3 regions of the Streptomyces sp. NBC_00704 genome follow, and region 3 is predicted to be linked to each of the others. Evidence: riboswitches for the same ligand, from Rfam matches in the RefSeq annotation. Region 3 holds a riboswitch; each other region holds the start of a gene.
What was found. Region 3 has a riboswitch for cobalamin ahead of OG802_RS30525 (ABC transporter substrate-binding protein). Riboswitches for the same ligand answer to the same signal wherever they lie in the genome.
Positions count from the first base shown of each region.

Region 1: another riboswitch for cobalamin. It lies ahead of OG802_RS28215 (CbtB domain-containing protein); the one in region 3 lies ahead of OG802_RS30525 (ABC transporter substrate-binding protein).
Region 2: another riboswitch for cobalamin. It lies ahead of OG802_RS23750 (ribonucleoside-diphosphate reductase subunit alpha); the one in region 3 lies ahead of OG802_RS30525 (ABC transporter substrate-binding protein).

Region 1 is NZ_CP109000.1:6,496,612-6,507,172, reverse strand. Features, by position in the region: gene OG802_RS28250 (aromatic acid exporter family protein) at 1-206, shown strand, start outside; gene OG802_RS28245 (amidohydrolase) at 373-1,602, shown strand; gene OG802_RS28240 (precorrin-8X methylmutase) at 1,813-2,445, shown strand; gene OG802_RS28235 (cobalt-precorrin-6A reductase) at 2,736-3,521, opposite strand; gene OG802_RS28230 (allantoin permease) at 3,872-5,659, shown strand; gene OG802_RS28225 (histidine phosphatase family protein) at 5,905-6,540, shown strand; gene OG802_RS28220 (CbtA family protein) at 6,691-7,455, opposite strand; gene OG802_RS28215 (CbtB domain-containing protein) at 7,475-7,696, opposite strand; cobalamin riboswitch at 7,734-7,892, opposite strand; gene OG802_RS28210 (cysteine desulfurase-like protein) at 8,038-9,267, shown strand; gene OG802_RS28205 (Fur family transcriptional regulator) at 9,371-9,805, shown strand; gene katG (catalase/peroxidase HPI) at 9,873-10,561, shown strand, end outside.
Region 2 is NZ_CP109000.1:5,432,650-5,443,210, forward strand. Features, by position in the region: gene OG802_RS23745 (ribonucleotide-diphosphate reductase subunit beta) at 239-1,273, opposite strand; gene OG802_RS23750 (ribonucleoside-diphosphate reductase subunit alpha) at 1,273-3,657, opposite strand; cobalamin riboswitch at 3,781-3,916, opposite strand; gene OG802_RS23755 (GNAT family N-acetyltransferase) at 3,969-4,475, opposite strand; gene mctP (monocarboxylate uptake permease MctP) at 4,582-6,207, opposite strand; gene OG802_RS23765 (DUF3311 domain-containing protein) at 6,204-6,518, opposite strand; gene OG802_RS23770 (GntR family transcriptional regulator) at 6,619-7,383, opposite strand; gene OG802_RS23775 (extracellular solute-binding protein) at 7,757-9,037, shown strand; gene OG802_RS23780 (carbohydrate ABC transporter permease) at 9,112-10,110, shown strand; gene OG802_RS23785 (carbohydrate ABC transporter permease) at 10,107-10,561, shown strand, end outside.
Region 3 is NZ_CP109000.1:7,033,363-7,043,923, forward strand. Features, by position in the region: gene OG802_RS30495 (glycoside hydrolase family 36 protein) at 1-146, shown strand, start outside; gene OG802_RS30500 (SDR family oxidoreductase) at 229-972, opposite strand; gene OG802_RS30505 (LysR family transcriptional regulator) at 1,077-1,925, shown strand; gene OG802_RS30510 (FKBP-type peptidyl-prolyl cis-trans isomerase) at 2,113-2,529, opposite strand; gene OG802_RS30515 (superoxide dismutase) at 2,769-3,410, shown strand; gene OG802_RS30520 (IS30 family transposase) at 3,537-4,730, opposite strand; cobalamin riboswitch at 5,055-5,230, shown strand; gene OG802_RS30525 (ABC transporter substrate-binding protein) at 5,285-6,334, shown strand; gene OG802_RS30530 (FecCD family ABC transporter permease) at 6,331-7,344, shown strand; gene OG802_RS30535 (ABC transporter ATP-binding protein) at 7,341-8,165, shown strand; gene OG802_RS30540 ((2Fe-2S) ferredoxin domain-containing protein) at 8,143-8,535, shown strand; gene OG802_RS30545 (hypothetical protein) at 8,630-8,860, opposite strand; gene OG802_RS30550 (DUF5994 family protein) at 8,865-9,425, opposite strand; gene OG802_RS30555 (PP2C family protein-serine/threonine phosphatase) at 10,122-10,561, shown strand, end outside.

The DNA.
Region 1 (10,561 bases), 540 kb from region 3:
CGCTGGCCGACCCGGGCCTTCCGGACGGCCACGACGACGACGCGGCGGCGGAACTGCGCGAGGCCGTCGCCGAGTTGCAGCGCACGCTGAACGACCTGCGCAGGGGGCTGCCGGGCGCCGTGCCCGACGACCCGGACGCGCTGGTCACCTACGGGACGCTGCTGGCCCAGGCGCACCGCCTGGCCGACCTGCTCACCCAGGACTGACCCGGGTTCCGGCGGCCCAGGGAGTTCGGGCGGGCGGCTCCCGTGTCCGGCGGGGCCCGGCGGCTCCGCCGGACCCCGGCCGGGCGCTCGGCTCTGGTTCGGGGGCCCGTGCGGTGGAACCCGGGTCCGGCAGGAACGTGTCGCCGTCGACCAGCAGGAGGCTCCGTTGACCAGCCCGCCGTACAGCCGTGTGCATGACGAGGTCGCCCGGCGCGCGGACGGCCTGTGGGCCGTCGCCCGCGCCCTGCACGCGGACCCCGAGACCGCCTTCGCCGAGCACCGCGCCGCCGCCCTGCTCACCGGCGAGCTGGAGCGGGCCGGGTTCGAGGTGCGCAGGAACGTGGCGGACCTCCCGACGGCGTTCACCGCGTCCTCGGGGCACGGCCGGCCTGCCGTGGCGCTGCTGCTGGAGTACGACGCCCTGCCCGGACTCGGGCACGCCTGCGGGCACAACCTGATCGCGGCGGCGGGACTGGGCGCCGCACTGGTCGTGGACGCGGTCCGGGACGGCGCCGCCGGCCGCGTCCTGGCGGTGGGCACCCCGGCCGAGGAGGGCGGCGGCGGCAAGGCCCTCCAGGTGCGCGCCGGGGTCTTCGACGACGTCGACGCCGCCCTGATGTTCCATCCCGGCGTCCACGACTGGGCGCGGGCGCCGCTGACCGCGCAGGAGCAGTACCGGGTCGTCTTCCACGGCCGGGCCGCGCATCCCACCGGCAACCCGACCGAGGGCGTCGACGCCCTCGCCGCGCTGATCGAGCTGTTCAACGTGCTGTCGGCGCTCGGCCGGCGGCTGCCGGAGGGCTCCCACGTCCAGGGGATCGTCACCCACGGCGGGACGGCGACGAACATCGTGCCCGACCGGGCCGAGGGGCGCTTCGGGCTGCGCGCGGCGACCACGGCGGCCCTGGACGAGCTGGCGGCGCGGCTGCGCACCTCGGCGCAGGGCGTCGCGCTGGCGACCGGAACGTCCGTCGAGGTGGAGCGGGCGAGCGTGCGCTACGAGCACTTCCGGGACTGCGAGCCGCTGTCCGAGCGGTTCGCCGGCCATCTGTCCCGGGCCGGGATCACCCTCACACCGCCCGAGCCCGGCGTGTACCTGGGGTCCTCGGACATCGGCAACGTCAGCGGACGGGTGCCCGCCGTCCACCCCTTCGTCGCGATCATGGACTCCGACGGCAGCGACCACACCCCCGAGTTCGCCGCCGCCGCGGCCTCCCCGCGCGCCCGCCGGGTCCTGACCGCCGTGGTGGAGGCGCTGGCCTGCACGGCCCTCGACGTGCTGGACGACGCCGGCCTGCGCGCCCGGGCCCGCTCCCGGTACGGCGACGGCCCCGACCCCGGCCTCCGTGCGGACGGTGCCGGCCACCGGCCCGCGGCCGGGCGACCGACCGGCTGAGAGGCCCGGCCGGTCCGTCACGGGTCACCGCCTCCGGGCCGGCCGGCCCCCGCCCCCGGCCGGGGTGCGCCCCCGCCCGGGCCTCCGGCCGCCGTCAGGTGCGGGGGCGTCGGTATGCTCGCCGCCATGTCCACGGCAGCCGGTCCGGCCGCCGCGCGACCGCTCCCGCCCGAGCCGTCCGACCACCCCGAGAGCAGTGAGACCAGCACCGTGACCAGCTACGACTACGAGAAGGACGGCGCGGCGATCTACCGCCGGTCCTTCGCCACCATCCGTGCGGAGGCGGACCTCGCGGGCCTCCCCGCCGACGTCGCTCAGGTGGCGGTCCGGATGATCCACGCCTGCGGCATGGTCGACCTCGTCCGCGACCTCGCCCACACTCCCGGCGTGGTGGCCCGCGCCCGCGAGGCCCTGCGCGCCGGGGCGCCCGTCTTCACCGACGTGCGGATGGTGGCCAGCGGCGTGACCCGCAAGCGGTTGCCCGCCGGCAACGACGTGCTCTGCACCCTGTCCGAACCGGCCGTGCCGGAACTGGCGGAACGGCTCGGCACCACGCGCAGCGCCGCCGCTCTGGAGCTGTGGCGCGACCGGCTGGAGGGTGCGGTCGTCGCCGTCGGCAACGCGCCGACGGCCCTCTTCCGGCTCCTGGAGATGATCGGGGAGGGCGCGCCCCGGCCCGCCGCGGTGATCGGCGTGCCGGTCGGATTCGTCGGGGCGGTCGAGTCCAAGGAGGCGCTGATCGCCAACCCGTACGGACTGGAGTACCTCGCGGTGCGCGGGCGCCGGGGCGGCAGCGCGATGGCCGCCGCCGCCCTGAACGCCCTCGCCAGCGAGGAGGAGTGAGCGCCCGGAGGGCCTGAGCCGTCCCGGAGCACGCGGCGCCGACACCGGCGGCCACGGCCACGGCCACGGCCACGGCGGCAGGAGACAACAGAGACCCCTGAGGTCCCGGCGGTGACCGGGACCCCATGCGACCCACGGCAGAGGCGGGCGGGCCCCGGCACCGGTCGGCGGGACCCCGGCACCGCCCGGCGCAAACCCGGCCCGGCCACCGGACACCGGGGATCCCATGCGGCCCTCGGCAGAGGCAGGCGGACCCCGGCATGACCCCGGCGCCAGTCGCCCGTGGGCCGTCAGCGGGGCTCGGGCCGGGGGTCGGGGTGGCCGGCCGGGCGGCCTGCCGTCCGCTGGGCCCGGATCCAGCGGACGGCGTCCCACGGGTCGGGTGCCACGGGGACGCCCGTGGGCGCCGGCGGTCTGCGCACCACGACCACGGGCAGCCCCGCCTCCCGGGCGGCGGTCAGCTTCGGCGCGGTGGCGGCGCCCCCGCTGTCCTTGGTCACCAGGACGTCGACGCGATGCCGGCGCAGCAGCTCGCGCTCTCCGTCGAGGGTGAAGGGGCCCCGGTCGAGCAGCACCTCCAGGGCGGACGGGCAGGGCGGCTCGGGCGCTTCGACCGAGCGTGCCAGGAACCACAGGCCGTCCAGTCCGGCGAAGGCCGCCAGCCCCGTGCGTCCGGTGGTGAGGAAGATCCGCCGGCCGAGCGCGGGAAGCGACGCGGCCGCCTCCGCCAGTGAGCCGACCTCGTGCCAGCGGTCGCCCTCGACGGGCGTCCAGCCGGGACGGCGCAGCGCGAGCAGCGGGACACCGGCGACGGCGGCCGCGTCGGCCGCGTGGAAGCCGATCGTCCCGGCGAAGGGGTGGGTGGCGTCGACGATCGCGTCGACGGCGTGCTCGCGCACCCAGGTCACGAGCCCTTCGACGCCGCCGAACCCGCCCACGCGCACCTCGCCCGCCGGCGGCCGGGGAGCGGTCACCCGCCCGGCGAGCGAGCTGGTGACCGTCAAGTCCGGCTCGCCGCTGAGGAGTTCCGCGAGCCGACGGGCCTCCGCGGTCCCGCCGAGTATCAGTACGTGCACGAGAGTCCGGGTCCGATCATGAGCGGCGACGGGTCGGAGCGAGCGCGCCCACTCAAGCACACCGGACCACGGGGGCGCCGTCGACGGCATGCGATCGGCGGGAGCCGCGGACCGGGGAACGGACGGGCGACGGCCGGGGCCGGGACAGCGGCGGGCTGGGCGGGCGGCCGGGGGTCCGGCGGCAAAGGCCGAGGCTCAGGGGGCGCGAGCCGCGGTCGCGACGGCGGGGGGCGGGACCAGGATTTCGCCGGCCGGGGTCCGTGGGCGGCGGTCGCGGGCCGCCGTCCGTTACCTCGCGTTCACGCCGTGTCGCCGTCCGGAGAAACAAACGGTTCCTACCGTGTCCGCTCATGGCTCCGCGGCCCACCCCTCCCCCGGATGCCGAGGACGCCGACCGGGAGTCCCCCACCGCCCACCTCCCCGAAGGGCCGCCCATGAGCGCCACCGAGACACCCCAGCCGGCGCAGTCGCCCCGGCACCCGCAGTCGTCGCCGACGGCCACCGCGCCGCACTCCCGCCCCGGCTCCCCCGCCTCCCAGGCCACCAAAGAGACCCTGGAGGACTACACCCTCCGCTTCGCGCCCCGCAGTTACCGCCACTGGACCCCGATGGTGGTGGCGACGACCGCTCTGGGCGGCATCGCGTACATGGCGGACTTCTCCATCGGCGCCGGCATCGGCCTCGCCCACGGCACCGGGAACGCGCTCGTCGCGATCGCCGTCGCCGCGGTCGTCATCTTCGTCACCGGGTTCCCGCTCGCCTACTACGGCGCCCGCTACAACATCGACCTCGACCTGATCACCCGCGGGTCCGGCTTCGGCTACTACGGCTCGGTGCTGACCGGCGTGATCTTCGCCAGCTTCACGTTCATCTTCTTCGCGCTCGAGGGCTCGATCATGGCCCAGGGCCTGAAGCTGGGCCTGGGGCTGCCGCTGTGGCTGGGCTATCTGGTCTCCACGCTGATGGTGATCCCGCTGGTGATCTACGGCATGAAGGCGCTCAGCAAGCTCCAGGTGTGGACGACGCCGATATGGCTGCTGCTGATGGTCGCGCCGCTGGTCTACCTCGTCGCCACCGACCCCGGCACCGTCGACCGGTTCCTGGCCTACGCGGGCACCGACGGGGACGGCGGGGTGCACACCGCTCCCGTGCTGCTCGGCGCGGGCGTCTGCCTGTCCCTCATCGCGCAGATCGGCGAGCAGATCGACTACCTGCGCTTCATGCCGCCGAAGACGGAGGCGAACAAGCGCACCTGGTGGACGGCCGTGGTCATGGCCGGGCCGGGATGGGTGGTCCTCGGCGCGCTGAAGCAGGCCATCGGCGTCTTCCTCGCGGTGTACATCCTGGCGGAGGTCGGCCCCGCCGCGGCCACCGAGCCGATCCAGCAGTTCCGCGGGGCCTTCGACGCGATGATGCCGTCCTGGCTGGTCGTCCCGCTGGCCGTGGCGCTCGTCGTGATCAGCCAGATCAAGATCAACGTGACGAACGCGTACTCCGGATCGCTCGCGTGGACGAACTCCTTCACCCGCGTCACCCGGCACTACCCCGGCCGCCTGGTCTTCGTGCTGGTCAACCTGGCCTTCGCGCTCGTCCTGATGGAAGCCGACATGTTCAGCTTCCTCAACGACATCCTCGGCTTCTACTCGAACTGCGCCATCGCCTGGGTCGTCACCGTCGCCACGGACATCGGCGTCAACAAGTACCTGCTCCGGCTGTCCCCGCTCGCGCCCGAGTTCCGCCGGGGCATGCTGTACGCGGTCAACCCGGTCGGCGTCGTCGCGTTCCTGGCCGCGTCCGGCCTGTCCATCGCGATGTACTTCCACGCCCTCGGCGACACCCTCCAGCCGTACTCCCCCGTGGCCGCCGCCGTCATCGCGTTCGTCCTCACCCCGCTGACGGCGATCGTCACCAAGGGCCGTTACTACCTGCGCCGTTCGGACGACGGCATCGCCGAGCCGCTGCTCGACGCGGACGGCAACCCCAGCGCCACGACGTACGACTGCCACGTCTGCCGCCTGCCCTACGAGCGTCCCGACGTGGCCGCCTGCCCGACGCACGACGCGGTCGTCTGCTCCCTGTGCCTGAGCACGGACACGGTGGGTGACCACGTGCTGCCCGCCCGGCCGTCGACCGCCTGAACCGCGCCGCCGGGCGGCGGGCCCCGTCCCGCCGCCCGGCCTGCGCGCCGCGCCCCTGTGGTAGCTTGCCGACGCCGGTCGCACCCGTGTACGCATCCGCGGGCGCGCGTCGGGGGCCGCGGCCAGGACGCCGGGCGGCCGACGCCCGAACGGCCGCTGCCCGCACGGCGATCGACCGCCGACCGCCGACCGCGAAGTTCTCGGCACGGAGGCCGGCGAACCGCGCGCCTGTGGAGGAGCATCACGTGACGAGCCGTGTCACCTTCGTCTCGCCCGCCATGAACGCGTCGCTGCGACTGGCCCGTTTCGACGACGGAGCCCCGATCGACGACGCCGGGGCGGCCCGCGCCCGCGCGGCGGCCGGCGCGCTGCCCACGGGCGGGCGGGTCGTGACGTCTCCCACCGTGCGCTGCCGGGAGACGGCCGCCGCGCTGGGCCTCGCCCCGGAACGGGCGGCCGGTTCCCCGGCTGCCGCGAAACCAGTCGAGCCGGTGGAGCCGGTGGAGTTGGCCGGGCTGGACGTGGGGCGCTGGCGGGGGCTGACCCTCGCCGAGGTGGGCGCGGCCGAGCCGGAGGCGGTGGCGCGCTGGCTCGCCGATCCCGGTTGCGCGCCGCACGGCGGGGAGTCCGTCGAGGACCTGTGCGCGCGGGTGGCCCGCTGGCTGGAGTCGTCGTCGCGGGAGGGCCGCACCCTCGCGGTGGTCGAGCCGGAGATCGTGCGGGCGGCCGTCGTCCATGTGCTGGGGACGCCCGTGACGGCCTTCTGGCGGCTCGACGTGCCGCCGCTCACGGCCACCTCGCTCAGCGGGCGCGACGGCCGCTGGAACCTGCGGACCGGAGAGCCCCTGCGACCGGACGAGGCCTGTCCCGACGGGGCGTGACGCCGCGTCATCGGCCGTCGGAGGGGCGGGCGGAGGGGGTTCCCGGGGGCGGGCCGTCGTCGTCGCCGTCCGCCGTCGAGAGAGGGCCCCCGGGTGGTCCCAGGAGCCCTCTCGTCGTGCCGGTACCGGTCGACCCGCCTTGCGGACAGGTCAGTTGGGGGCGGCGGCCGTCGTGGTCGTGCCCGCGGGCCTCGTCGCCGGGCGGGGATTCAGCAGCCGCTCGGCCAGTTCGCCGAAGGCGAGGCCGAACGCCGCCCACATCGTCGCCTGCATGGCGAGCGACGAGAGGCGGAACCGCCACAGCAGCGTGGCCGGGAAGTCCGCCGGCACCTCGTTGACGGCGGGCAGGAACCCGTACGCCAGGCCGATCACGACGACGAAGCCGGCCACGGACACCACCGTGGCGTTCCAGTTGCCGAGTCTCGGCGCGAGCCGCTTGCCGGCGATGACCGCGGCGATCGCCAGGAGCACGCCGAGCACCATCATCAGGAAGTACAGGGTGGTGCGCTTGGCGATCGTGTCGTGGTCGCCGACGGCGGGCGGGTTGGCCGGGTACTTGAGGAAGGGCACGACGTACACGGTGAGCAGTGCGGCCCCGGACAGCAGCAGCGCCGTGGCCCGGGGGCCGAAGCGTCCGACGCGGCCCAGGGCGAAGCAGTAGGCCATGGCGGCGATGCCGCCGAAGGCCACCCCGTAGACCAGGACGCCGGTGGCCAGACCGGCGGTGGACTGCAGGCTGCGGGAGACGAGTTCGACCTCGTGCTCGTGCGCGGGGGCGTGGGACTCCTCGAAGCCGATCGCGCTGTCGACGCTCGGCTCACCGAGGAAGTACGCCACCACCAGGGCGAGCACGCCGGCCCCGAGGCCGGCGAGCATGCCCCGGACGAGCAGGTTTCTTACCGTTGCGGAATTCATGCGGGTGCGGCGCCCCTTGTCAGTGGCAGGGGAAGCCGAGCAGGTGACGGGCGTCGTGCACCCACTCGTGGACGCCCTCGCCGGAGACCACGGCCGTGGCGCCCTGCTCGGCGCCGACGAAGTAGAGCAGGACCAGCATCAGGACGCCGAAGAAGACGGCCCAGGGGGCGATGTCCCTCAGCGGCAGCTTGGCGGGTACGACAGGGCTGGTGGCGGTCGGCTGGGCGACATGCTGCGCCATGGGCAGGGCCTCCTCTGGGAGTTCGCGTCCCATCTCGGTGGTGCACAGGACGACGGCCCCGGGTCTGACTCGCGATGCGCGCCCTTGCGGGGCGGCGCACCGATCACAGTGGCGCGACCGTGCCGGATTCCCACCGGCTTCCGTGACTTCCGTCGTCGATATCAGAGCGACGGTACCGTGTGTCGCGTCCATGGCCAATAGCGCATCACCTGGCGTGACGGTGTTCTCGGCCGCCGGGTGGCCCGGATCACGCGTCGGCGCCGGGCGCGCAGGCCGCGGCGGCGCCGGCCCGCGGCGCGATCCACTGGTGGGGCGGCGCGACCGGTGCCAGAGTCGGGGCCATGCCCATCGACGTCGTCGCCCTCCGGTCCCACTTCCCCTCCCTCGCCCACGGGTTCGCCTTCTTCGACGGGCCGGGCGGGACGCAGACGCCCGCGCCGGTCGCCGAGGCGATCGCCCGGACCATGACCGGGCCGCTGTCCAACCGCGGCACGGTCAGCGCCTCCGAGCGCAACGCCGAGTCGGCGGTCGCCGGGTTCCGGGCCGCCTACGCGGATCTGCTGGGGGCGCCCGCGAACGGCGTCGTGCACGGGCGCAGCGCCACGCAGCTCACCTACGACTTCTCACGGCACCTGGCCAAGACCTGGCGGCCGGGCGACGAGATCGTCCTGAGCCGGCTGGACCACGACGCGAACGTGCGCCCGTGGATCCAGGCGGCGGAGCGCGCCGGGGTGACCGTGCGCTGGATCGAGATCGACGAGGCGACCACGGAACTGGACCTCGGCTCCTACGAGCGGGCGCTGTCGTCCCGGACGCGGCTGGTCGCGGTGACGGCGGCCTCGAACGTGCTGGGCTCCGTGGTGCCGGTGCGCCGGATCGCCGACCGGGCGCACGAGGCCGGCGCGCTGGTCCACGTGGACGGGGTGCACTACGCCGCGCACCGCCTCGTGGACGTGCGGGCGCTGGGCGCCGACCTGTTCGTCTGCTCGCCGTACAAGTTCCTCGGGCCGCACTGCGGTGTGCTCGCCGGGTCGCCGGACGTCCTGGAGGCCCTCGCGCCGGACAAGCTGCTGCCCTCCAGCGACGCCGTGCCGGAGCGCTTCGAGTTCGGGACGCTGCCCTACGAGGTGCTGGCGGGCGCAACGGCCGCGGTGGACTTCCTGGCGGACCTGGACGGCGGTGCGCCGGACGCGCCCCGCAGGGAGCGGCTGCGGCGCTCGCTGGAGTCCCTGCACGAGCACGAGAACGCGCTGCGCGCCGGGATCGAGGAGGGGCTGCGGGCGCTGGGCGACGACGTCACCGTCCACTCGAAGGCGGCGGACCGCACGCCCACGCTTCTGATGACCCTGGAGGGCCGGGACGCCCGGGAGGCGCAGGCGCATCTGGCGGCGCGGGGCGTGGTGGCCCCGGCGGGCTCGTTCTACGCCCACGAGGTCTTCGCGGCGCTGAAGCTGCCGGACCCGTCGCTGCGGGTGGGGCTCGCGCCGTACAACGACGCCGGGGACGTCGACCGGCTCCTCGACGGGCTGTCCTCGTTCCTGCGCCCGGCGTCCCCGCGCACGGCCGGGTGAAGGGCGGGGTGAACGGCCCGGTGCGCGGCGGCGCGCGGCGTTCTCCAGACTTGCATCGTTCGTTTTATTGAATCGTTCGTGTTTATGCCGTAGGTTCGACGTCATGACAGCCCCCCGTACTCCGACCACCGCCGAGGAGCTGCGCGGTGCCGGCCTGCGGGTGACGGCCGCCCGGGTCGCGCTGCTCGAGACCGTCCGCGAAGGCGATCACCTGGACGTCGAGGCGATCGCCTCCGGCGTCCGCGGCCGCGTGGGCCACATCTCCGTGCAGGCCGTGTACGAGGCCCTGCACGCGCTGACCTCGGCCGGCCTGGTGCGCCGCCTGGAGCCGCCGGGCAGTCCGGCCCGGTTCGAGGGCCGCGTGGGCGACAACCACCACCACCTCGTGTGCCGCTCGTGCGGCGTCGTCGCCGACGTCGACTGCGCGGTCGGCCACGCCCCCTGCCTGACCGCCGTCGACGACCGCGGCTTCGCCATAGACGAGGCCGAGGTCATCTACTGGGGCCTGTGCCCCGACTGTTCGACCGCCCGCACCTGACCACCCGCAGCGCCTCGACCTGCGGTTTCGTGAGCATGTGATCCGACCAGTCCAGAAGGATTCCCCCATGACCGAGAACCATGACGCGATCGTGACCGAGCCGAAGGCGGCGGAGGCAGGTGGCTGCCCGGTGGCGCACGACCGCGCCCTGCACCCGACCCAGGGCGGCGGCAACCGCCAGTGGTGGCCGGAGCGGCTGAACGTGAAGATCCTGGCGAAGAACCCGGCCGTGGCGAACCCGCTCGGCGAGGACTTCGACTACGCCGCGGCGTTCGAGGCGCTCGACCTCGCCGCCGTGAAGGCGGACATCGCCGAGGTGCTCACCACCTCGCAGGACTGGTGGCCGGCCGACTTCGGCAACTACGGCCCGCTGATGATCCGCATGGCCTGGCACAGCGCGGGCACCTACCGCATCAGCGACGGCCGCGGCGGCGCCGGCGCCGGCCAGCAGCGCTTCGCGCCCCTCAACAGCTGGCCGGACAACGCCAACCTGGACAAGGCCCGCCGTCTGCTGTGGCCGGTCAAGAAGAAGTACGGCCAGTCCATCTCCTGGGCCGACCTCATGATCCTCACCGGCAACGTGGCCCTGGAGCAGATGGGCTTCGAGACCTTCGGCTTCGCCGGCGGCCGCGTGGACGTCTGGGAGGCCGACGAGGACGTCTACTGGGGTCCCGAGACCACCTGGCTCGACGACCGGCGCTACTCCGGCGACCGCGAGCTGGAGAACCCGCTCGCCGCCGTGCAGATGGGCCTCAT
Region 2 (10,561 bases), 1.6 Mb from region 3:
GGTGTACGGCAGTCCTGCCACTGTCAGGAGTGTCCGGCGCGTACGACGCTTACCTCATGAACGCACTCAGTGAGTACCTCACCGTCCTGGCCGTCGCCCTCCTCCTCGCGGGTCCGGCGCTCGTGGGACTTCGCCACGAGCGCCGGATCGACCGTCAGATCGAGGCGGCGCGGACCGCGCGGACCGCGCGGACCGAGGGGTCCGGCTCCGAGGGGGCCGCTCCTCCCGCGGTCCGGTCTCAGAAGTCCTCGTCCAGGTCGACGGTGCCCTCGACCGCGACCTGGTACGCCGACGGACGGCGCTCGAAGAAGTTGGTCAGCTCCTGAACGCCCTGCAACTCCATGAAGGAGAACGGGTTCTCCGAGCCGTACACCGGGGCGAAGCCGAGCCGGGTCAGACGCTGGTCGGCGACGCACTCCAGGTACTGCCGCATGGAGTCGGTGTTCATGCCGGGCAGGCCCTCGCCGCACAGATCGCGCGCGAACTGCAGCTCGGCCTCGACGGCCTCCCGGAGCATGTCGACGACCTGCTCCTGGAGCCGGTCGTCGAACAGCTCCGGCTCCTCCTTGCGCACGGTGTCGACCACCTCGAAGGCGAAGCTCATGTGCATCGTCTCGTCGCGGAAGACCCAGTTGGTGCCGGTCGCCAGGCCGTGCAGCAGACCGCGGCTGCGGAACCAGTAGACGTACGCGAAGGCCCCGTAGAAGAACAGGCCCTCGATGCACGCGGCGAAGCAGATCAGGTTGAGCAGGAAGCGGCGGCGGTCGGCCTGGGACTCCAGCCGCTCCAGCTTCTCGACCTCGTTGATCCACTTGAAGCAGAACCCGGCCTTCTCGCGGATGGACGGGATGTTCTCCACCGCGTCGAAGGCGGCCGCCCGGTCCTGCGGATCGGGCAGGTAGGTGTCCAGCAGCGTCAGATAGAACTGGACGTGCACGGCCTCCTCGAACAGCTGCCTGGACAGGTACAGGCGCGCCTCGGGGGAGTTGATGTGCTTGTACAGCGTCAGCACGAGGTTGTTCGCCACGATCGAGTCGCCCGTCGCGAAGAACGCGACCAGCCGGCCGATCATGTGCTGCTCGCCCTCGGACAGCTTCGCGAGGTCCGCGACGTCCGAGTGGAGGTCGACCTCCTCGACGGTCCAGGTGTTCTTGATGGCGTCCCGGTAGCGCTCGTAGAAGTCGGGGTAGCGCATCGGGCGCAGCGTCAGCTCGAAGCCCGGGTCGAGCAGGTTCTTCTCGGTCTTCGCGGTCGTCTCGGGTGCGGTGGACATCACTGGCAGGCCTCGCAGGACTCGGGGTTCTCAAGGGAGCAGGCGACGGCGTCGGGGTCGGCCGCCTGCTGCACGGGGACGGCCGCCTCCGGCTGCGCCTGGGCCCGGGCCGCGCGCGCGATGCGGGTCGCCGGGCGCGAGCGCAGGTAGTACGTCGTCTTCAGGCCCGACTTCCAGGCGTACGCGTACATCGAGGACAGCTTGCCGATGGTCGGCGTCTCCAGGAACAGGTTCAGGGACTGGGCCTGGTCCAGGAACGGGGTGCGGGCGGCGGCCATGTCGATCAGGCCGCGCTGCGGGATCTCCCACGCCGTGCGGTACAGGTCGCGCACCTCGGCCGGGATCCACGCGAAGCCCTGCACCGAGCCGTTCGCCTCGCGCAGCGCCTCCCGGGTGCGCGCGTCCCACACGCCCAGCTCCTTGAGCTCCCGCACCAGGTACGAGTTGACCTGGAGGAACTCGCCGGACAGCGTCTCGCGCTTGAACAGGTTGGACACCTGCGGCTCGATGCACTCGTAGACGCCCGCGATGGAGGCGATGGTGGCGGTGGGCGCGATGGCGAGCAGCAGCGAGTTGCGCATGCCGGTGGCGGCGATCCGCTCGCGCAGCGCCGCCCAGCGCTCGGGCCAGGCGAAGTCGACGCCATAGTGGTCGGGGTGCAGCACGCCCCTGGCGGTCCGGGTCTTCTCCCAGGCGGGAAGGGGGCCGTTGCGCTCGGCCAGTTCGGCGGAGGCCTCGTAGGCGGCGAGCATCACGCGCTCGGCGATACGGGTGGACAGGGCCCTGGCCTCGGGCGAGTCGAAGGGCAGCCGCAGCTTGAAGAAGACGTCCTGGAGGCCCATCGCGCCCAGGCCGACCGGCCGCCAGCGCGCGTTGGAGCGGCCCGCCTGCTCGGTCGGGTAGAAGTTGATGTCGACGACGCGGTCGAGGAAGGTGACGGCGGTGCGGACGGTCTCGTCCAGCCGCTCCCAGTCGATGTCGCCGGCCGCCGTGTCGACGAACGCGCCGAGGTTCACCGAGCCCAGGTTGCACACGGCCGTCTCGCCGTCGTCGGTGACCTCCAGGATCTCCGTGCAGAGGTTGGAGGAGTGCACGACGTGGCCCGGCTCGGCCGTCTGGTTGGCGGTGCGGTTGGCCGCGTCCTTGAAGGTCATCCAGCCGTTGCCGGTCTGCGCCAGGGTGCGCATCATCCGGCCGTACAGGTCACGGGCCGGGATGGTCTTCTTCGCCAGGCCGTCCGCCTCGGCCTTGCGGTAGGCCGCGTCGAACTCCTCGCCCCACAGGTCGACCAGCTCGGGCACGTCGGCCGGGGAGAACAGCGACCACGGCTGGTCGGCGTTGACCCGGCGCATGAACTCGTCCGGGATCCAGTGCGCGAGGTTCAGGTTGTGCGTGCGGCGGGCGTCCTCACCCGTGTTGTCCCGCAGCTCCAGGAACTCCTCGATGTCGGAGTGCCAGGTCTCCAGGTAGACGGCGGCCGCGCCCTTGCGCCGGCCGCCCTGGTTCACCGCGGCGACGGAGGCGTCCAGCGTCTTCAGGAACGGCACGATGCCGTTGGAGTGCCCGTTGGTGCCCCGGATCAGCGAACCGCGGCTGCGGATGCGGGAGTACGACAGCCCGATGCCCCCGGCGTGCTTCGACAGCCGGGCCACCTGGTGGTAGCGGTCGTAGATGGAGTCCAGCTCGTCCAGCGGGGAGTCGAGGAGGTAGCAGGACGACATCTGGGGGTGGCGGGTGCCGGAGTTGAAGAGCGTGGGGGAGGACGGCAGGTAGTCCAGCCGGCTCATCAGCCGGTAGAGCGCGGCGACTTCGTCCAGGGCGCGGGCGCTGTCGTCCTCGGCCAGACCGGCGGCGACGCGCAGCAGGAAGTGCTGGGGCGTCTCGACGACCTTGCGGGTGAGGGGGTGCCGCAGCAGGTAGCGGCTGTGCAGGGTGCGCAGTCCGAAGTAACCGAAGCGGTCGTCGGCCGCGGTGTCGATCAGCGCGTCGAGGCGGGCCGCGTGGACGCGCACGAACGCGGCGGTGCGGTCGGCGATCAGGCCCTCGCGGTGGCCGACGGCGACCGACTCGGTGAACGACGTGACGCCCTGGGAGGCGGCCTCCGCGGCGATGCCGATCGTCAGCAGCCGGGCGGCCAGCTTCGAGTACGCGGGGTCCTCGGAGATCAGGCCGGCGGCCGCCTCCGTGGCCAGCTCGCGCAGCTCCGCGGTGATCTCGGCGGCGCCCCGGGCGGACCGGCCGCGCAGGGCCGCGGCGGCGACCCGGCCGGGGTCGGCGTCGGGCAGATCGGCGGTCAGCTCGGTCAGGGTGCGCAGCAACGCGGTCCCGGGACCGTCGGTCTTCAGCTCGGTGACTGAGGCCGGTTCGGCGGGCGCGATGGTCACGTGGGGCTCTCCCTCGCTCGGCAGGGGGCCTTGCGCAGGGCAGGGGGCAGCACACGAGCGCGCGGGGGCGTCGCGTCCACCGGTCCACTCCGCGAGACCCGGACGTCAGGGGCCCGGACCGGACGGCCGGGCACGCTGTCGGCAGGATCTCGGACTGAACAGGCGTGCGCATACGGGTATGGATGCACGCGAGTACACCGTTGCGGGACAGTTCCGGATTCGCACCGGATTCCCCTGCGGCGACAGCGAGCATGAGCATACATCTTGTGCTCGTCCGTCACGCCACCCCCAGATGTTGTGTCGAGGTGGTTTCAGAGCGTCAACTGATAGGTGAGCAGAGTGAGGTCGTCCAGGTCCGGCACGGGATTCCAGTCCCGCTCGGGTGTGCGGACGAAGCCGAGACGTTCGTAGATCCGGTGCGCGGTGCGCATGGCGCGCTGACTCGACAGGACGACGGCCGTGCAGCCCGGCGTGGCCCGCGCCCGGTCGAGACAGGCCCGCACGAGCGCCTCCCCGGCTCCCCGGCCGCGCGCCGCGTGCGCGACCGCGAGCGCCCGGATCTCGGCCTCGCCGGGCCGCGCGATGTCGGCGACCGGACCGGGACCGGCCACGAAGGTGACGCCCCCGAGGAGCCGGTCGCCGTCCACGGCCACCAGGACCTCGGCGGCGGCCGCCCGCGCGGCGACGTCCTTCAGCACGGGCAGGTACGGGTCCTCCTCGCCGTAGTCGAGGAGAGCGTCCCGGAGGTAGGCCTGAGCGGTGATGTCGCCGAGGGGGGCGTACTCGGCGGGCAGCGCCTTCCTGATCCGTATGTCCATGCGGCGCAGTGTGCCGCAGACGCACGCGGGCGGGCCGCCGGATTTCTCCGGCGGCCCGCCCGTGCCGAACACGCGGCCACGCGGCCCGTGAGGGCCCTCGGCGTGGCTAGTGCGAGGCGCCCGCGGTGGCCGGCGGCAGTTCGACCTGCACGCCCGGGTCGCCCGCGTCCGCCGCGTAGTCCTCCGGCTTCGTCTCGTCGATCCCGTCGGGGGCCTTGGCCGCCTTCAGGACGAACGTCAGGACGACCGCGACGACGACGTTGAGGACGAACGCCGTCAGGCCGATGTAGCCGATCTCCCCGATGCCCGGGATCTCCTTGGAGGAGCCGCCGAAGTGCTTCTGCGTGGGGGAGGCGACCCCGTACGCGGCGAAGGTGCCGTAGACCATGCCGACGGCCCAGCCGGCGAGCAGCGCCCAGCGGTGGAACCAGCGGGTGAACAGGCCGCCGACCAGGGCCGGGAAGGTCTGCAGGATCCAGATCCCGCCCAGCAGCTGGAAGTTGATGGCGACCGTCTTGTCCATGGTGAGGACGAAGACCAGCGCGCCCACCTTCACCAGCAGCGAGACCAGCTTGGAGACCTTGGTCTCCTGGGCCGGCGTCGCGTCCGGCCTGATGAAGTCCTTGTAGATGTTGCGGGTGAAGAGGTTCGCGGCCGCGATCGACATGATGGCGGCCGGCACCAGCGCGCCGATGCCGATGGCCGCGAACGCCACACCGGCGAACCAGGACGGGAACATGTCCTCGAACAGCTGCGGGATCGCCAGCTGCCCGTTGGTGACCTTGACGCCGGCCGCGATCGCCATGAAGCCCAGCAGGGCGAGCAGGCCCAGCATCAGCGAGTACAGCGGCAGGATCGTGGTGTTGCGGCGGATCACCTCACGGCTGCGCGAGGACAGCGTCGCGGTGATGGAGTGCGGGTACATGAACAGCGCCAGGGCCGAGCCCAGCGCGAGCGTCGCGTAGGTCCACTGGCCCGGGTCCGCCGGGGCGAGCGCGCCGCGCGGCTTGCCCGTCGCCGGGTTGGTCTGGCTGAACGCCTCGCCGGCCTTGGCGAAGATGTCGTCGAACCCGCCGAGCTTGACCGGGATGTAGATGATCGCCACCGCGATGACGATGTAGATCAGGGTGTCCTTCACGAACGCGATCAGCGCGGGGGCCCGCAGACCCGAGGAGTACGTGTAGGCCGCCAGCACGCCGAAGGCGATGAGCAGCGGCAGGTCCTTCACGAACCAGTTGGTGTTCTCGCCGCCGCCGACGCCCATCACGTCGAGCACGGCCTGGATGCCGACGAGCTGGAGCGCGATGTACGGCATCGTCGCCAGGATGCCGGTGACGGCGACCGCCAGCGACAGGCCCTTCGAGCCGAAGCGGCCGCGCACGAAGTCCGAGGTCGTCACATAGCCGTGCTTGTGGGACACCGACCACAGGCGGGGCAGGAACGTGAAGATCAGCGGGTAGACGAGGATCGTGTAGGGCACCGCGAAGAAGCCCGCCGCGCCCGCCGCGTAGATCGCCGCGGGCACCGCGACGAAGGTGTACGCCGTGTAGAGGTCCCCGCCGAGCAGGAACCAGGTCACCCAGGTGCCGAACGACCGTCCGCCCAGGCCCCATTCGTCGAGGCTGTCGCTTTCGGCCTTGCGCCAGCGGGCGGCCAGGAAGCCCATGACCGTGACGGCCAGGAAGAAGAAGATGAAGACGGCGAGCGCGACGCCGTTCACGCCGTCCTTCACTCCGACGCACCGCCCTTCGGAGAGGAGGAGCCGGCCTGCCCGGAGGCGCCGGCGGAGGCCGGGGCGGCGGCCGCGCGGCCCCGCTGGTCACGCTGCCACAGCTTGTACGCCGTCACGGTCAGCGCGGCGGACAGGGGCACCCACAGCATCTGGTACCAGTAGAAGAACGGGATCCCGATGAACGCCGGGTCCACCTTTGCGTACGAACCCACCCACAGCATCGCCGCGAAGGGCGCGAGCAGACAGAGGGCGATGACGACGCGCACAGGCGTCACCACCGGCCCCCTGGTCACTTCCGGGGTCTCTGACATCGGCGGCTCCGTCCCCTCATCCGATCGCCTTGATCACAGGTGTAATGCGCAGGCAATGTAAGTGACGGATAAGCCCAGCGGAAGGCCCTCCACAGACCCTCTACTCGGCGGGTCTTTTCAGCCGGGCCACGAACTTGTACCGGTCGCCCCGGTACACCGACCGCACCCACTCCACCGGCAGGCCCTTGCGGTCCAGTGAATGCCGGGACAGCATCAGCATGGGCAGGCCCACGTCGGTGCCGAGCAGACCGGCCTCACGGGGCGTGGCCAGCGAGGTCTCGATGGTCTCCTCGGCCTCGGCGAGACGGATGTCGTAGACCTCGGCCAGGGCGGTGTAGAGCGAGGTGTACTTGGCCAGCGACCGGCGCAGGGCCGGGAAGCGCTTCGCCGACAGATGGGTCGTCTCGATCGCCATGGGCTCGCCGTTGGCCATGCGCAGCCGCTCGATGCGCAGCACCCGGCCGCCGGCCGTGATGTCGAGCAGCGCGGCGAGACGGTCGTCGGCGGTGATGTAGCCGACGTCCAGCAGCTGCGAGGTCGGTTCGAGGCCCTGGGCGCGCATGTCCTCGGTGTACGAGGTGAGTTGCAGCGCCTGAGAGACCTTCGGCTTGGCGACGAAGGTGCCCTTGCCCTGGATGCGCTCCAGCCGCCCCTCGACGACGAGTTCCTGGAGGGCCTGGCGGACGGTGGTGCGCGAGGTGTCGAACTCGGCGGCCAGGGTGCGCTCCGGCGGGACGGGCGTGCCGGGCGACTGTGTCTCGGTCATGTCGAGCAGATGCTTCTTGAGACGGTAGTACTTGGGCACACGCGCGGTACGGACGGTCGCCCCACCCTCGTTCTCCGCACTGCTGACGTCGGTGCTCATGGCCTGCCTTCCCGGCTGCGGGTGCGGAAACGGCCGACACACCGTCGGCCGCGGCTCACATCGTGGCACGGACGCGGCGGCGCGCGCGCCATCGTTCCGTGATCCCTCTGTATACCGTCGCAATCTTTGCTGGTCTAGTCCACCAGGGCAAATGGTCTACCGGACGGACCCCCTCCGCAGTCCAGGTTTTCGAGGGCTTCTTACTTAAAGGTTCCTGCATATGTAGGTCCCATAACGGCTGGTCGGAGGCGGTTCGGCCACCCTTGACAGGCTTATGGGCCTGAGCCAAGCTCTGCGCACTGGTCTACACCATTGGTCCAGATCGAGGTCCCGGCCCGTGGGCGGGGGGTGTGGCATCCCTGAGGAGGATGGCGTGAAGCGCAAGCTGATAGCCGCGATCGGTATCGCGGGCATGATGGTCTCCATCGCGGCGTGCGGGGACGACAGTGGCAGCGGGGACTCGAAGGGCACGGACGCCAAGGAGCTGACCGTCTGGCTCACCGTCGACGCGCAGAACAACTGGCCCGAGCTGGTCAAGGCCGCCGACGCCGCCGTGCAGAAGAAGCACCCCGGCGTCAAGATCAACCACGAGTACTACGGCTGGCCGGACAAGAACGCCAAGCTCGACGCGGTCCTCGCCACCGACAAGGCCCCCGACGTCGTCGAGATGGGCAACACCGAGATGCTCGGTTACATGGTCAAGGGCGCGTTCGCCCCCCTGGACACCGCCAAGTTCGACAACTCCGCCGCCTGGCTCGACGGCCTCAAGGCCTCGGTCACCTACGACGGCAAGACCTACGGCGTGCCGTACTACGCCGGCGGCCGCGTGGGCAACTGGCGCAAGGACGTCTTCGCCGCGGCCGGCGTGAAGTCCGCGCCCAAGACGTACGCGGAGCTGACCGCCGCCCTGGACAAGGTCCAGCGGAAGGAGGGCGGCAAGTTCTCCGCCTGGTACCAGCCCACCCGCGACTGGTACGCGGCCATGTCCTTCGTCTACGACGCCGGCGGCTCCATCGCCAAGGAGGAGGGCGGCCAGTGGAAGGCCAACCTCTCCTCGCCCGAGTCGCTCAAGGGCCTGGGCGAGTTCAAGACGGTCGTCGACAGGTACATGCACGGCGACAAGACCAAAGACGAGTCCGACCGCTACATCGTCTACGGCCAGGGCAAGTCCGGCATGATCTTCGGCGCGGCCTGGGAGGGCGCGACCTCCGCCGACCCGAAGAACGACAAGACGGGCAAGCTCAAGGACAACCTCGAGAACTTCGTGATGCCCGGCCCGTCCGGCAAGAACCTCCCCGTCTTCCTGGGCGGTTCCGACCTCGCCGTCCCGGTCAAGTCCCACGCGCAGGCCCTCGCCGCCGAGTGGATCAACGCCTTCACCGGCCCCGCCGGCCAGAAGGGCCTGATGGGCAAGGGCAACCTGCCCAACAACAAGACCGACCTCGCGACCCTCAAGAACGACCCCGCGACGGTCGTGCCCGCCACCGCGGCCGAGTCCAACTGGTTCGTCCCCATGGCCCCCGGCTGGGGCCAGGTCGAGAAGGCCCAGGTCCTGCAGACCATGCTGCAGAGCATCGGCACCGGCAAGAAGTCGGTCGAGGCCGCCGCCAAGGACGCCGACGCCGCGATCGACAAGGTCATCAACAACAAGTGACCTGAGGGCAGGGCCCTGCCACGAGCAGGGCCCTGCTCCCCGTACGACCCGAGGGACCGCTGAGGAGCGCGCGGATGAGTGCCGCAGACACGACCACTGCCGAAGTGCCGCCGACGCGGCAGTCACCACCGCCGCCGCCGGCCGGCGAGCCGGACGCCAGGAGACCGCGCGCCGGCCGCGGGCCCGGCGGGACCGGCACCCCCTGGCTGCTCCTGGCCCCCTGCCTGCTGGTCCTCGCCCTCGTGATGGGCTATCCGCTGGTCCGGCTGGTCACCCTGTCCTTCCAGAAGTTCGGCCAGTCCCAGCTGTGGGGCTTCCAGCCGGCCGAGTCCGTCGGGTTCGACAACTTCGCGGGCGTCCTGGGCGACGGCGAGTTCTGGCAGGTCGTCCTGCGCACGATCGTCTTCGCGGCCGGCTGCGTGATCGTCACCATGGTCCTCGGCATGCTGATCGCGCTGCTCCTCCAGCGCGTCTCCGGCTGGGTGAAGACCCTCGTCAACATCGCGCTCGTGGCGAGCTGGGGCATGCCGGTCATCGTCGCGACCACCGTCTTCAAGTGGCTGTTCGACTCCGACTACGGCATCCTCAACGCGGTCCTGAGCCGGCTGCCCGGCGTCGACCTGATCGGCCACAACTGGTTCGCCAGCGGCCCGCAGGGCCTCGCGGTGATCATGCTGCTGGTGATCTGGGGCGCGGTGCCCTTCGTGGTGATCACCCTCAGCGCCGGCCTCACCCAGGTCCCGGCCGAGCTGGAGGAGGCGGCACGCCTCGACGGCGCGGGCGCCTGGGGCGTCTTCCGCTTCGTCACCCTGCCCATCCTCAAGCCGGTCGTCGTGATGCTCACGACCCTGTCGGTCATCTGGGACATGGGCGTCTTCCCCCAGGTCTTCGTCATGCGCAACGGCCACCCCGAGGCCGAGTTCCAGCTGCTGACGACGTACTCCTACGACCGCGCCTTCGTCGTCAACGACTACGGCCAGGGCTCGGCCATCGCGCTGATCACGGTGCTGCTGCTGCTCGGGGTGGTCGCCGTCTACATGCGCCAGATGCTGAAGATCGGAGAGGTCGAATGAGCGCCATCGCCTCCGGGACGGGCCCGGCGAAGGGCCGCACCCGCGGGACCCGCCGCCGCACGTCCAAGGCCGGCTGGAACCTGCTCGGCCTGTTGGTCTTCGCCGTCGCCGGCTTCCCCGTCTACTGGATGCTCAACACGGCGTTCAAACCGGCGAAGGACGCCATCGACCCGGACCCGAGCCTGCTGCCCACGGCCCTGACCTGGTCCAACTTCAGCCGCGCGCTGAACATCGCCGACTTCTGGGGACCGGTGGGCCGCAGCCTGGTCGTCTCCCTGGCGGTCGTCGCGATCGGCGTCGTCGTCGGCCTGCTGGCCGCCCTCGCCATCTCCCGGTTCGCCTTCCGCGGCCGCAAGATCGTCATCGTCGGCATCCTGGCCGTCCAGATGATCCCGCTCGTCGCCATGATCATCCCGGTCTTCCTGCTCCTGAACGACCTGGACCAGTACGA
Region 3 (10,561 bases):
GCGCCCGCCCGCGCATCGAGTCGCTGTACCCGGCCGACTCCGACGCCACAGCCGACTGGAACGCGGCCGACGCGACCCTGACCGTGTCCCTGCCCCGCGCCGACACGGCAGTCCTGCTGCGACTCGGGACCACACCTCGGGAGTGACCCCCGAGCGACCGGAGTGAGCGGCCACGAGGACGCGCGTCCGTCATCCCCCCGGAGCGGCGCGAACCGCGAACCGGGCGCGTCACCAGGGCACCTCTCCCTCGTCGTCGAAGAAGCGGCCCGTCGGCCCGTCGGCCGGCACGGTGGCCAGCCGGATCGCGGCGGCCGCGCCCTGCTGGGGGGTGCGCACGCCCCGGAACGCGTTGAGGTCGGTCGCCGTGAAGCCGGGGCAGACGGCGTTGATCAGGATGTGCGTGTCGGCCAGTTCCTTGGCGTACTGCACGGTGACGGCGTTGAGGAACGTCTTCGACGGGGCGTAGGCGACGGAGATGGGACCCGTCCCGGCGCCAGGGGTGGTCTGGCGTGTGAGGGAGCCGACGCTGCTGGACACGTTCACGATCCGCGGCGACGGCGAGCGGCGCAGCAGGGGGAGCATGGCGTTGGTGACGCGGATGACGCCGATCACGTTGGTCTCCACGGCCGCCCGTACCCGGTCCACGTCGACCGTGGTGGGCTCCTGCGGTCCGCCGCCGGTGATCCCCGCGTTGTTGACGAGCGCGTCGAGCCGCCCGGTCCGCTCCTCGATCAGCCGAGCCGCCGCTGTCACGCCGGCGTCGTCGGTCACGTCCAGCGGCACGCCGAACGCGTCGACGCCGTCCGCGCGCAGCTTGTCCACGGCGGCCTCGCGCCGCTCCTCGTTCCGCGCGCCGATGCCGACGGACCAGCCGAGGGCGCCCAGCCCGGCGGCGATCTCGTACCCGATGCCCTTGTTGGCCCCGGTCACCAGCGCGACCTTCTGATGGTTCACGGTGTTCGTCTCACTCATGACGTCGATACTTCTCTCCCGTCGGGCAGGGCGTCCAAGACCGACCGGGTGGACGGCGATACCGCCCGGGTATCGCCCCTGGCCGGGCCGGTTAGGCTGGCGGGGTGGAGACACGTGAGCTGCGGTACTTCGTCGCGGTCGCCGAAGAGCTGCACTTCGGCCGGGCCGCGCAGCGGCTCGGGATCGCCCAGCCCCCGCTGTCGCGGGCGATCGGCGGGCTCGAACGGCGCCTGGGCACCCTCCTGCTGGAGCGCGGCAGCCGGGGTGTCGCCCTGACCGGGCCGGGGGCGGTGCTGCTGCGGGAGGCGCGCGCGGCGCTGGACGCCGTCGAGGCCGCTGAACGGCGTACCCGCCGGGCCGCCCTCGCGGCGACCGGCCGCCCCGCGGTGGTCCTGGCCGCGAAGGCGGGCGCCTCAGGTGAACTGCTGGCGAAACTCCTCGACGCCTACGCCGCCGAGCCCGGCGCCGTCGCCGTGGACGTCGTGCTGTGCGGGCCGGGCGAGCAGACACGACTGTTGCACGACGGCCGGGCCGACGTGGCCCTGCTGCACCGGCCGTTCGACGACACGGCCGGCTTCGACACCGAGGACCTGCACTCCGAGGGACAAGTCGCGGTCCTCCCGGCGGGCCACCCTCTCGGCGCCCGCCCTCACGTGCGGCTCGCCGAGGTCACCGGCCTTCCCGACCTGCCCCTGCCCCGCTGGCCCCGCGCGGACGGCACCTTCCCGGACGGCCCCGGACCGCAGGTGCGCGACCACACGCAACTCACCCAGCTCATCGCCCTCGGCCGGGCCTGCGCGGTCGTGCCGGAGTCGGGCCGCACCGGCCTGCGCGAAGACCTCGCCGCCGTACCGGTCGCCGACGCCCCCCACGTCACCACGGTCATCGCCTGGCCGCCACACAGCCGTTCCACGGCGGTCGCGGGCCTGGTCCGCGCCGCCACCGCCCTGTGACCGAAGGCGGCCGACGCCGGGACACCGCGCGGGACTTCGGGAACGCCGTCCGGCCGGCCCGCGGCCCCCGGCGCACCCAGCCGCACCGCGCCGCACGAAAACGACCACCCCGCACCGACGTCACCGGGCCGACCGCGTCCCCGACCTCACAGGTCGTTACACCTGGCGGCCCCGGCCCCAGGACGGCTCAGCGCCCCCACTGGGGGTTGCTCCACCCGGTCACGCCGGAATACGCGTCCAGCAGGTCCACCACGAAGACCAGGGTCGAACCCGGCGGGATCGACGGCGAGGGCGACTGATCGCCGTACCCGAGACGCGGAGGGACGATGATCTCGCGCCGACCGCCGACCTTCATCCCTCTCACTCCCCGGTCCCAGCCCTTGATGACCTTGCCACCGCCCAGGGCGAACTTGAACGGCAGGCCCCGGTCCCAGGAGGCGTCGAACTCCCTCCCGGACTCGAACGTCACCCCCACGTAGTGGACCCTGACCACCATGCCCGGCTTGACCTCGACCCCGCCGCCCACGACCAGGTCCCGGACAACCAGCTCGCCAGGGGCGTCCCCCTCCGGAACGTCGACCTCGGGTTTCGTCGGTTCGCTCATCGCAGCCTTGCCACTCTCCGTCGACGGCCGTCAGGCCGGCGGCCGGACACATGAACACCTCGTGCGGTAGACGGCCACGCTACCGGGAGCGCGCGGAGAAGCATGAGCCGTGGCCGCCGAGTTCGCGCCCGGACGGGACACGTCCGGCGTCCTGGGTCCGACGCCTATCGGCAACGCGTTGCTTGTGCTGTTAACGTGCAACTGCACATCACTCGCAATAACGTCGGAGGACGTTGGACATGGCGGTTTACACGCTCCCGGAGCTTCCTTACGACTACGCGGCGCTCGCCCCGGTGATCAGCCCGGAGATCATCGAGCTGCACCACGACAAGCACCACGCGGCGTACGTCAAGGGCGCGAACGACACGCTGGAGCAGCTGGCGGAGGCGCGGGACAAGGAGTCCTGGGGCTCGATCAACGGCCTGGAAAAGAACCTGGCGTTCCACCTCTCCGGGCACATCCTGCACTCCGTCTACTGGCACAACATGACCGGTGACGGCGGCGGCGAGCCGCTGGAGAAGGACGGCACGGGCGAACTCGCGGACGCCATCGCCGAGTCCTTCGGCTCCTTCCGGAACTTCAAGGCCCAGCTGACCAAGGCGTCGGCGACCACCCAGGGTTCGGGCTGGGGCGTCCTCGCCTACGAGCCGCTGTCCGGTCGTCTCATCGTCGAGCAGGTCTACGACCACCAGGGCAACGTGGGCCAGGGCTCCACCCCGATCCTGGTCTTCGACGCCTGGGAGCACGCCTTCTACCTGCAGTACAGGAACCAGAAGGTCGACTTCATCGACGCCATGTGGGCGGTCGTCAACTGGCAGGACGTGGCCAGGCGTTACGCCGCCGCCAAGGAGCGGGGCGACAGCCTGCTGCTCGCGCCCTGAGCGCGTGAGCGCATGAGCGCGTGAGCGCGACCTGCGCGTGATCGTCTTCTCACCCTCGGCACGGGGGACGGGAATGCCCCCGCAAGCCTCCGGCGGATTCTCGGGGTCCTCGCAACACCTGATGGCTTATGCGGCCGTCAGTAGATCACGCAGGCGCTCGGCTGGGGTTCTCCAGCCGAGCGTTTTGCGTGGCCGGCCGTTGAGTTGCTGGGCAACGTGTTCGAGGTCTGCGGGACTGTGCGCGGAGAGGTCGGTGCCTTTGGGGAAGTACTGCCGCAGCAGGCCGTTGGTGTTCTCGTTCGATCCGCGCTGCCAGGGCGAGTGGGGGTCGCAGAAGTAGACTGGCACGCCGGTGGCCACGGTGAACTGCTTGTGCGCGGCCATCTCGCAGCCCTGGTCCCAGGTCAGCGAGCCACGCAGGTGCTCGGGCAGGGTCTGGATCAGCGGCACCAGCACATCGCGGACTTCCTCGGCCGTGTGCCCGCCGGGCAGATGTCCGAGCAGGACGTAGCGGGTGGAGCGCTCGACCAGGGTCACTATCGCGCTCTCGCTGCGGGGGCCGACGATCAGATCGCCTTCCCAGTGGCCAGGAACAGCCCGGTCCTCGACCTCCGGCGGCCGCTCGGAGATCATCACCATCTCGTCGACGAAGCGGCGAGTGCGCTGCTCCGGGCTGCGGTGGGGCTTGCGGCGGGTGCGTCCGGTGCGCAGCGCCAGGGCGACCTCGCGGCGCAGTCCGCCGCGGGCCTGGACGTAGACCGCCTGGTAGATCGTCTCCGGACTCACGCGCATGCTCTCGTCGTCGGGGAACTCGATGAGCAGAGCGTGGCAGATCTGCTCGGGCGACCAGCGTTCCTGGAGCTTGGCCGTAGCGAAGTCGCGCAACGCTCCTTCCCGGGCCAGCTTGGAGTCCTTTGGACGCGACCGGCTCTTCGCCCATGCCCGCTGGGCTTGGTGCGGCCGGTAGACGCCGTTGACCGCACGGGCGTCGATCTCACGCTTGACGGTGGAGGCCGGCCGGCCGAGTGCCCGTCCGATCGCGCGCAGCGAGCGGCCCTCACGGCGCATGTCGGCGATCAGCTCCCGCTCGGCCACGGTGAGGAAACGGGGGTGCAGCCCGGCCTCGACCGCGGCAACGGACGGCTTCGACGCGGCAGTAACGATGGTGATCACACCGGTCGTATAGTCGATCAGGCGGCCGTCTGCATGCAGGCGCGAGTGGCCGATCTGCCGGATCCCTTGGTCCCAGTCCCGAGCGGTGCGCTCGTGGACGCCGACCTGCGCGGCGGCATCGCGGCGATGGACTCCGGCCGCACGCAGCCGCTCGTACTCCGCCCGACCGGGATGCCCGGATGTGCCGGGCTTGCCGCGACCTCGGACACCAGCCTGACGGGCCCATCCGAACGCCGTATTGCGGTTCACTCCGACTGCGCGAGCGGCAGCGGTGATGCCGCCGTCCTCCCGATCCAGCGCCTCGAAGAACTTCGCCTTCAGCACCTCAAAATCCACGATCCCCGCAACTCCCTGAACTCCAGGGTGTTGCGGGGATCAATAGAACCCGCCTCCGGCTTGCGGGGGCCTTCCGTTGAACCGCCTGCGGATGGCACCCGTGACCCACCGCACGACCTGACCCGGCGATCGCCTTGATAGCCTCGACAGGCCAGTCGAGCCACACCCGAGGCCAGGGAATCCGGTGCGAATCCGGAGCTGACGCGCAGCGGTGAGGGGGACGGGCGGGGCACGACGCCACTGGGGAACCGGGAAGGCGTCCCGTCCGGACGAACCCGAGTCCGAAGACCTGCTGGCACCTCCGCGCCCCGGCGCGGGGGACGTCCGCAGGCCAGGCTCCGCGTACGAGCCCCGACCCCAAAGGCATACCCGTGCTCCGCACCCCCGCTCTTCTCCGCGCTCCGGCGCTCGTTCTCGCGTCCGCCCTGCTGCTCACGGCCTGCGCCTCCTCCGGCGGCGATGGCGCGAGACCGGAGGCGACCTCCGCCGCCGGCCGCCCGGTCACGATCGACAACTGCGGCCACGAGGTCACCCTGAGGTCGGTCCCCGAACGGGCCGTCTCCCTCAACCAGGGCACCACGGAGATCCTGCTCTCCCTCGGCCTCGCCGACCGCATGGCCGGTACGGCGACCTGGACCGACCCGGTGATGAAGGGCGTGGAGGAGGCCAACGCGTCCGTGCCGCGCCTCGCCGACAACACGCCCTCCTTCGAGAAGGTCCTGGACGCCGAACCCGACTTCGTCACCGCCTCGTTCGTCTCCACCCTGGGCAAGGGCGGGGTCGCCACCCGCGAGCAGTTCGAGAAGCTCGGCGTGCCCACGTACGTCTCACCGTCCGACTGCTCGGGCAAGGACAACGACAGCGGCGGCGACGGATCGCGCAGCGAGCCGCTCACCCTCGACGCCGTGTACGGCGAAATCCGCGACCTGGCCCGCGCGTTCGGCGTCGAGGAGCGCGGGGAGAAGCTCGTCACGCGGCTGAAGCAGCGGGTACGCACCGCCACCGCCGCACTGGACGCCTCCGACGTCTCACTCATGTACTGGTTCGCCAACTCCCAGTCGCCCTACCTGGCCGGCTGCTGCGGCGCGCCCGGCGCCATCACCCGCGCCGTCGGAGCGAAGAACGCCTTCTCCGACACCCACGACGAATGGCCCCAGATCAACTGGGAGACCGTCGCCGACCGTGACCCCGACGTCATCGTGATCGGCGACCTGACCCGCAAGCAGCAGACCGCCGAGACCGCCGCCGCAAAGATCCGCTTCCTCGAGACCCACCCCGCCACGCGCAACCTGAGCGCAGTGCGGAAGAACCGGTACGTCCTGCTGAGCGGCCAGGCGATGAACCCGTCCATCCGCACGATCGAGGGGATCGAGAAGGTCGCGGCCGGTCTGCGCGACTTCGGACTCGCCAAGTGAGCGTCCGCACACTCGTGTTGTCGGTCTGCGGACTGGCCGCGCTGCTGGCCTCCACAGCCGTGGCTGTGACCATCGGACCGGCCGACATCTCCACGGGGGACGTCTGGGCGGCCGTCGCGGCCCATCTCGGCCTCGGCGAGAGCACGTTGGCCCCGCTGCGCGACGGCATCGTGTGGAACCTGCGGATGCCGCGCACGCTGCTCGCCGCCGTGTGCGGGGCCGGGCTCGCCGTGTGCGGGACGGTCATGCAGTCACTGCTGCGCAACCCGCTGGCCGATCCGTTCGTGCTCGGCGTGTCGTCCGGTGCGTCCACGGGGGCGGTCGCGGTGGTCGTGCTGGGAGTGGGCGGGGGAGCGGTGTCCCTGTCGGCGGGCGCCTTCCTCGGCGCGCTGCTCTCCTTCGCCCTGGTGCTGCTGCTCAGCCACACCCTCGGGGGAAGCACCGACCGAGTCGTCCTGTCCGGGGTGGCCGCCATGCAGCTGTTCTCCGCTCTGACCTCCTTCATCGTCCTCACCTCGGCCGGCGCCGAGACCACCCGGGGCGTGCTGTTCTGGCTGCTGGGCTCGCTCACCGGCGCCGACTGGGGACAGGTGCTGCTCTGCGCCGGCGTACTCGCCGTCGTCCTGGCCGTCTGCCTCGGGCACGCCCGCACCCTGGACGCCTTCGCCTTCGGCGACGAAGCCGCCGCCGGACTGGGCGTCCGCGTCGCCCGCACCCGCCTGGTACTGCTCTGCGCCACCGCGCTGCTCACCGCCGCCCTGGTGAGCTGCGCCGGCGCCATCGGCTTCGTCGGCCTGGTCCTCCCGCACGCCACCCGCGCTCTCACCGGCTCCGGCCATGCCCGCCTCCTGCCGGTCACGGCACTGACCGGAGCCGTGTTCCTGGTGTGGGTGGACACCCTCGCCCGGACCGTCCTCGACCCCCAGGAGGTCCCGGTGGGCGTGGTGACGTCCCTCATCGGCGTCCCCGCATTCGTGGTCGTGCTCCACCGCGGACGGAGAAGGACATGAGCAGCCTGCACGCGGACCGCGTCGCGAGGCTCCTCGCCGACAAGGTCGTCGTCGACGGCGTCACTCTCGTCCTGCGTCCCGGCGAGACCGTCGGCCTGCTCGGTCCCAACGGCTCGGGAAAGTCGACGCTGCTGAGACTCCTCGCCGGGATCCTCGAACCCACCGCCGGAGTCGTCACCCTGGACGGGCGCCCGCTGTCCGAGGCCGGGCGCAGGGCCACCGCCCAGCGGATCGCCACCGTGGAGCAGCACGCCCACACCCAGACCGAACTGAGCGTCCGCGACGTCGTGTCGCTCGGCCGCATCCCGCACCGCCGCGCCTGGACGCCCCCGACGGCGGCCGACACACGGGCCGTCGCGAAGGCCCTGGCGCGCACCGGCCTGACCGACCGGGCCGAGCAGTCCTGGCACACCCTCTCCGGCGGCGAACGCCAGCGCACCCAGATCGCCCGCGCCCTCGCCCAGGAACCCCGCGAACTCCTCCTCGACGAACCCACCAACCACCTCGACATCCAGCACCAGCTCGACCTGCTGGACCTCGTCGCGAGCCTGCCGGTCACCACCGTGATCGCCCTGCACGACCTCAACCTCGCCGCGATGTACTGCGACCGCCTGCTCGTCCTGCGCGACGGCCGCGCCGTCGCGGAAGGCACCCCGGCCGAGGTCCTCACCACCACCCTCATCCAGCAGGTCTACGGCGTCCGCGCCGAGGTCACCCACGACCCCGGTCATCCGGTGATCCGCTTCCTGCGTCCGGCGACCCATGACGAATTCCCCACAGTGAGAGGAGCTGGGACGAGTGACGTCTCGACAGACAGCTGAAGAAGGGCGCCCGGAGCACACCCCGGCCCCGCCGGCACCGTGCCGCATCGTCGTCTGCCGGGACTGCTGCTGCGGAACCCCGAAGGTGACCGGAGTCGATCACGACCGCCAGACCGCGCGCCTGGCCGAGAACGCTCCCGTACGCATCGCGGCCTGCCTCGACGTGTGCGAACACGCCAACGTGATCGTCGTCCAGCCCTCCGCCGCCGCCCGCGCCGCCGGAGCCCGCCCGGTCTGGCTCGGCCTCGTCAACGACCCCGACGCCACCGACGACATCGCCGCCTGGGTGCAAGCCGGCGGCCCCGGCACAGCCCCCTGCCCCGACATCCTCGACCTCTACGCCTTCACCCCGCCCCGCAGGGCGCGATGACCACGTACGCCGACGCTCGCTGCGCCGACGGCCGGCTGTCCGGCGGGGTTGCAACGGCCTGGTTCGTGTGCGGAAGTGCACTTGACCATGTCGCCTACGGGCGCGAGGACGGCTCTCCATCCTCACTGTGTGCGGCGTCGGCAGGAGGGCCCTTCGGTACGGCGGCACGTGGGCTCTTGCGGGTCCGCCGACCGATTCCCGGCAGTGTGTCGCTGTAGTGGAACGCCCCGATCCTGTCGTCGCGCTGTGCGTTGAGCCGGTGGATCAGAACCATTCCCGCGATGATCACGAGAATGATCACGACCACGGTGACGAAGGTCTCCACGTCCTCACCTCCTCGGGGCGTAGCTCGGGATCCCGGTCGCGGCTCTGTCCGCCGAAGCGGCTCCGCCGTCCGTCTCCCATGCGACTTCCCGGCCACGAGCCTCTGCCGTGTCCTGGCTGATGGCCTCGTCGGTGATCAGAGCGCCGGCGGTGCGGACGCCTCCCGGAACGGTCGCCGCTGCCATCAGCCGGGCGGCGGCGGCAGGGTCCGCTTCCGGAGGGATCACCAGCAGGTCCAGGCGGCCCACCGTGTAGGAGAAGAGGATCACTTTGTTCGGGTCCTGCTCGGCGGCGAACCAGCCGACATGCACCGTGTGGCCCGTGACGGGGACCTTGCGTGGGATGACGGGCCAGTGGGTCGGGTTCACGGTGACGTGGGTGATCCGGCCCCAGCACGCGTCCAGTGCGTCCGTCAGTGTGCGGATCTCGCGGCGGAGATCACGGGAGCGGGGCCACCATGCGCCGTCCAGGAGACCTGGAACCGAACCGGTCGGGGTCAGGGACAGCCGGGCCGACGCCGAAGGAAGGCGCTCTTCGATGATCGTGGGTTCGATGGTCGCGGTCATGACGCGGACCCGTCCCCGGGCCTCCTCGCGGAGGCCGGCGTTGTTGCTCACCGGGAACGACACCGACATGGCGGCCGGTGTGCGAAGTACTCCCGGTCCTTTCACTCTACGCCGCTGCATCGGTCCCGGGACGTGTGCGTGAGCAGGCATTTCACCGACGGGCCACGGATCTGCCGGCCGCCTTCGGCCAAGGGCAGAGCGGCGACGAGTGCGCTCGCGGTCAGCGGCGGGCCGTCGTAGCCCGATGCGGCCGCCAGCGGCCGACGGTGTGGCCGACGCCGGAGTCCCGTCGGCGCCCCGGGAACTGTTCGTGATCGACCGAGCGGGCATCCGTCATCGGGCGCCGGCCGGTGGCTTCGGCGGTCATCGGAACAGCACTCCCCCCTCGTACTGCTTGACGATGTTCACGGCGATCGCCGTCACCACGGCGGGCGACAGGCGGTGCGCGGTCGAAGCACAGGACTTCGCTTCGCCGCGTCGCGGTCGGGCACGCCGGCCGAGGTGACCATGACGAACAGCGGTAGCTCCGGTTCTCCGAGCCGTGCGACCCGTCCTTCCCGCGCATCATCTCCGCGCCGGACGTTCACGGATCAGCTCCGCGACACATGGCGTCCTGACTGCCGTGAAGGGCTCACCGATTGACGCTCACCGTGGAGGTTCCCATGCTGTAGGAGGGGAGTGGAAGGGACCACGGCCGTGAGTAGTGGACAGAGTGATCTTCCCCGGCTGCTGACAGCGGCGGAGACGGCGGCACCGGTGGGCGCCGTCGATGTGGTCGCCGAGCACCTGCGGCGGCGTTTCGAGGCCACGAAGGTCTCTTTTCTCATCGTCGACCTGACGGGAAAGTCGGTAGTGCGGCTGTCCACCGCCGGGGTGGTCGAGGGCGGGCGGGAAGCGGAGCGGATTCCCATGTTCGGCAGCGCCTATGAGCAGGTGGTCTGCACCCAGCGGCTGTACCAGGAGGTGAGCGGCCAAGGACAGCGGGTGATCGTGCCGGTCACCAACCGGGGGGACGCGATCGGGCTGCTGGAAGTGCTGCTGCCGGCCGATGCCGGTGAGGGCGTCCTCGAAGGCGTCAAGGAAGCAGCCCACGCCCTGGCCTACATAGTGATCGCCAACGGACGCTTCACCGACCT